2 regions of the Comamonas sp. w2-DMI genome follow, and region 2 is predicted to be linked to the other one. Evidence: riboswitches for the same ligand, from Rfam matches in the RefSeq annotation. Region 2 holds a riboswitch; the other holds the start of a gene.
The links. Region 2 has a riboswitch for glycine ahead of gcvT (glycine cleavage system aminomethyltransferase GcvT). Riboswitches for the same ligand answer to the same signal wherever they lie in the genome.

Region 1: linked by a shared signal. The riboswitch ahead of V8Z74_RS04800 (trimeric intracellular cation channel family protein) and the one ahead of gcvT (glycine cleavage system aminomethyltransferase GcvT) in region 2 are both predicted to bind glycine.

What each region holds. Positions count from the first base shown of each region.
Region 1 covers NZ_JBANEL010000003.1:71,817-74,268, reverse strand. Annotated here, with positions in the region: gene V8Z74_RS04805 (bifunctional diguanylate cyclase/phosphodiesterase) at 1-1,361, shown strand, start outside; glycine riboswitch at 1,403-1,503, shown strand; gene V8Z74_RS04800 (trimeric intracellular cation channel family protein) at 1,672-2,337, shown strand; gene mnmC (bifunctional tRNA (5-methylaminomethyl-2-thiouridine)(34)-methyltransferase MnmC2/FAD-dependent 5-carboxymethylaminomethyl-2-thiouridine(34) oxidoreductase MnmC1) at 2,368-2,452, shown strand, end outside.
Region 2 covers NZ_JBANEL010000020.1:62,889-65,340, reverse strand. Annotated here, with positions in the region: gene V8Z74_RS19035 (TonB-dependent receptor) at 1-108, shown strand, start outside; gene V8Z74_RS19030 (Lrp/AsnC family transcriptional regulator) at 131-586, opposite strand; glycine riboswitch at 1,017-1,125, shown strand; glycine riboswitch at 1,144-1,251, shown strand; gene gcvT (glycine cleavage system aminomethyltransferase GcvT) at 1,362-2,452, shown strand, end outside.

The sequences.
Region 1 (2,452 bases), on a different contig from region 2:
TGGTCGAGATCTCGGCCCTGGTGGGTGCCTTCAACCATATGGCGCAGCGGCTGCAGCAATCCTTCGAGCACATGCGCACGCTGGTGCAGTTCGACACCCTCACGCACCTGCTCACGCGCGCCGGCCTGATCCAGCGTGCCGACGCGGCCGCCATCGCAGCCGGCAAGCCCTGCCACGCGGCGCTGTGCCTGCTGGAGCTGCAGAACTTTCGCAGCATCCGCGACGACGTGGGCCACAGCACCGCCGAACAGTTGCTGCAGGCCGTGGCCGAGCGCCTGCGCACGCAGCTGCCGCGCCAGGTGCTGCTGGCCCGGCCGGCCAGCAACGAATTCGCCATCGTGTGGCTGGAACAGCTCGACACGGAGCAGCTGCAGCAGCGGAGCCTGCAGGTGCTGAACATGTTCGCGCAGCCGTTTTCCGTGGGCGAGGACGATATTCTCCTGCGAGCCTGTGCCGGCGGGCTGTCCGGCGAACTGCTGCCCGGCGCCCTGCCCGACTGGCTGCGCAACGCCAGCATCGCGCTGGGCGAGGCAGAGCGCGGACCGCGCCGCTATGTGGCCTACGAGCCCGCGCTGGCGCAGCGCATGCTGGGGCGCACGCAGCTGGCCATGGAGCTGCGCCAGGCGCTGGACAAGCACGAGCTGGCCGTGCACTACCAGCCCGTGGTGGACCTGGCCACGGGACACATGCGCGGCGCCGAGGCCCTGGTGCGCTGGCACAGTCCCACGCGCGGCATGGTCCCGCCCGGCGTTTTCATCGCCGTGGCCGAGGAGTCCGACCTCATCCTGCGCATAGGCGGCTGGGTGCTGCGCCAGGCCGCGCACGACATTGCCGCGCATCTGGACCGGCTGCCCCGGGATTTCGAGCTGCATGTCAATGTCTCGGCCCGCGAGCTGATCCAGTCCGACTTCGCCACGACGCTGGAGCGCGTCCTGATCAGCAGCGGCCTGCCCCCGCGCATGCTGACGCTGGAGCTCACGGAATCCATGCTGCTCGAAGGCAACGATGCCACGCTGCAGCGCATCGGCGCCATCAAGGCATTGGGCGTGAAGATCGCGATTGACGACTTCGGCACCGGCTATTCCTCGCTGGCCTATCTGAGCCGGCTGCGCTTCGACTGCATCAAGATCGACCAGAGCTTTGTGCGCAAGCTGCCGGCCTCCCAGCCGGACACGGCCATCGTCACCGCCGTGCTGCGCATTGCCGAGGGCTTTGGCGTGCAGGTCGTGGCCGAGGGCGTGGAACTCGAGGCCCAGGCACTGCTGCTGTCCAGCCTGGGCTGCAGGCGCGCCCAGGGCTACTGGTTCGCCAGGCCCGGTCCGCTGGCGCAGATGCTGGCCTACCGCTCGCCATGGAAATGAGGCCGGCCGGCGGAAACCGCCCGCCGATTGGCTAGAATTGCGGCTTTCCTGCGGGAGAGCGGAGCGCCTGCCACACAAGAAGGCTCCCGCCGAAGGCGCAAACTCCCATAATCGCTCAGGCACGAAGTACCGCAGGAAGGATTCGCCAACTGGAGAGCAGCCCGCGGCCAAGACCTGCAGGGCTCACCGAAGGGGCAAGTGCGCAAGGGCTTGTGCATGCAACTCTCAGGTAAAAGGACAGCGGGAGAGGCGCGCCACCCATCCAGCTGCCACTGCGCCGGATGCCGTGGCCTTTCCCATCGGGGCCGTCATGCTTCCTTCGATTTCCTTGCTGGATTCTTTCCAGTCCTCCCAATTCACCGTCATGCTGGTGATCTACCTCGTGGCCATCACCGCCGAAGCCATGGCCGGCGCGCTGGCCGCTGGCCGCCGCAACATGGACATCTTCGGCGTGGCCGTGATTTCCTTCGTCACCGCGCTGGGCGGCGGCACCATCCGCGACATGGTGCTGGGCCACTACCCGATAGGCTGGACCCAGCACCCCGAATACGTCTACCTCGTCATCTCCTTCGGCCTGCTGACCACGGTGATCGCGCGCCACATGTACCGGCTCAAGCAGGTGTTCCTGTTCCTCGATGCCATGGGCCTGATCGCGTTCTCGCTGATCGGCTGCAACGTGGCGCTGGAGCTCGGCTACCCGACCGTGGTGGTGGTCATGGCCGGCATGATCACCGGCATCAGCGGCGGCATTTTGCGCGACGTGCTGTGCAATCAGGTGCCCGTGGTGTTCCGGCGCGAGCTGTATGCCAGCGTCTCGCTCACCGTGTGCCTGCTGTTCCTGTCGCTGCGCGCGCTGGAGGTGAGTTCCAACATCAGCACCGCCGTGTGCTTTGCCGGGGGCCTGGCCTTTCGCCTGGCGGCCATACGCTTCAAGTGGCGCCTGCCGGTGTTTTCCTATCAGCAGCGCTGGGAATGAGTGCGCCGCGCGGCCGAACTTCCGTCACCCATGTCCGAAACCATTGAATGGTTGCCTGACGGCACGCCCTACAGCCCCCGTTTCGGGGACCGCTACCACAGCGAATTCGGCGGCC
Region 2 (2,452 bases):
ATCGAGAACCTGACCGACCGCGCCTACTGGTCCGGCATGTTCGCCGACGGCTATGCCATGCCGGCACCGCCGCGCACCTTCCGCCTCGCGGCCACGTTCTCGTTCTGAGGCCGCCGGGCCTGCCGCGGGCTCAGACGCCCAGCGGCAGGTCCGACTTCTTGAGCGTGCGCAGCACGAAGCTCGACTGGCTGTGGCGTATGCCCTTGATCTTGTAGAGCTTCTCGCGCAGCAGGCGCTCGTAGTCGCGCGTGTCCCTGACCACCACGCGCAGCAGGTAGTCGTATTCGCCCGAGACCAGATGGGCCTCCACCACCTCCGGGATGGTGGCCAGCACCTCGCCGAACTTCTCCAGCGTGTTGTCGGAGTGGCTGTCCAGCGTGACCATGACCAGCACCGTGTCGGCCAGCCCCAGCGCCTGGGGATTGAGGCGCACCGTGTAGCCTTCGATCACGCCGGATTCCTCCAGCTTCCTGATGCGTGCCCAGCACGGCGATGCGCTCAGGCCCACGGCGGCGCCGATTTCCTGCAGGCTGGCGCGCGCGTTGCCCTGCAACACGGAAAGAATCTTTTTATCCAAGGCATCCATAGCCTTGAATTTATCGCTTTTTGCACATCAACAGAAAAATTTTCTGTAGCAAACCCATATTCGCAGAATTTGAAGCAACCTTTTCTGCGGTGCAACATGCACACTGAAGTCCATGGAAGCACGTTTACCGACGCAGCAACCCCATTCAAGCAGCACCGTTGTTTACCGTCAGCGCCAGGTTGCCTGATCCGCCCTCCGGACCCGTTCCAGGCCGCGCCGCTTACCCGCAGTGGCGCGGCCTGTTGCATTTGCGGGCAGGCCTGGAAAGCTCCCATGGCCCTAGCAGCCAGCGCCATCTGCATATTGATTTCATGAATCAATTAACCTGAAATCCAGGTTATTCATGCGCAAGCTGCTATCAAAACAGGACCTCCCTGCGGACACCCCCGCGCAAACCCGCGTGGTGCAGTGCAAAAAACCGTGCCTAAAATGGCGCTCGTCAGGAGAGAGTGCAAGCCGGCCCCGGCCATGCACCGCCGAAGGCGCAGGCCCAGCTTGGCTGGCCCCGAACGCTCAGGCAAAAGGACTGGCGACCGCAGGCAGGCCCCGGCTTGCCGGCGTTCCTTGCTGGAGAGAGATGCCGCCCGCCGGCATCCACCGAAGGAGCAAGCCGCAGCCCTGGCGCAGCGGTGAATCTCTCAGGTAAAGCGGACAGCAGGGCAAGCCCGCCACGCATGGCTCTGCCGTGCATGGCACAACCCTTGGTTCATGACCGGAGCGCTTGCCTGTGACCCCTGTTTCCGCTGCCGATGCCAAAGCATCCCCCGCGCCCGCTTTGCCGGCCGGCGAGCTGCTGACCACGCCGCTGTTCGCCCTGCACCAGGAGCTGGGCGCGCGCATGGTGCCGTTTGCCGGCTACTCCATGCCCGTGCAGTATCCGCAGGGGCTGATGGCCGAGCATCTGCACACCCGCCAGTCGGCCGGCCTGTTCGACGTCTCCCACATGGGCCAGCTGCTGCTGCGCGGCCCGCAGGCGGCACTGGCGCTGGAGTCGCTCATGCCCGTGGACGTGCAGGGCCTGGGCCTGCACAGGCAGCGCTATGGCCTGCTGCTCAACGACGAAGGCGGCATTCTGGACGACCTGATGTTCGTCAACCGAGGCGACGACCTGTTCCTCATCGTCAACGGCGCCTGCAAGCAGGCCGACATCGCGCATATCCGCAACCGCATCGGCCAGCGCTGCGAAGTCGTGCCGCTGCCCGAGCGGGCCCTGCTGGCGCTGCAGGGCCCCAAGGCCGTGCAGGCCCTGGCGCGGCTGCTGCCCCATGTGACCAGCCTGGTCTTCATGAGCGGCAACCACTTCGACTGGCAGGGCCACCGGCTCTACATCACGCGCAGCGGCTATACGGGCGAGGACGGCTTCGAGATCTCCGTGCCTGCGGCCGGCGCCCAGGCGCTGGCCCGCGCGCTGCTGGCCCAGCCCGAGGTCGCGCCCGTGGGCCTGGGCGCGCGCAATTCGCTGCGTCTGGAAGCCGGCCTGTGCCTGTACGGCAACGACATCGACACCAGCACCACGCCGGCGCAGGCCAGCCTGGGCTGGGCCATCCAGAAGGTGCGGCGCAGCGGCGGCGAGCGCGAAGGCGGATTCCCCGGCGCCAGCCGCGTGCTGGCCGAACTCCAGGATCCCGGCCGGCTGCCGCGCAAGCGCGTGGGCCTGGTGGCGCTGGAGCGCATCCCCGTGCGCGAGAGCGCCGTGCTCGAGAACATGGATGGCCAGCACATTGGCCACATCACCAGCGGCCTGCTCAGCCCCACGCTCGACAAGCCCGTGGCGCTGGCCTATGTGCAGCCCGACTATGCGGCCGTCGGCACCCAGGTCTTCGCCATGGTGCGCGGCAAGCCCGTGCCCATGCAGGTGACGGCCAC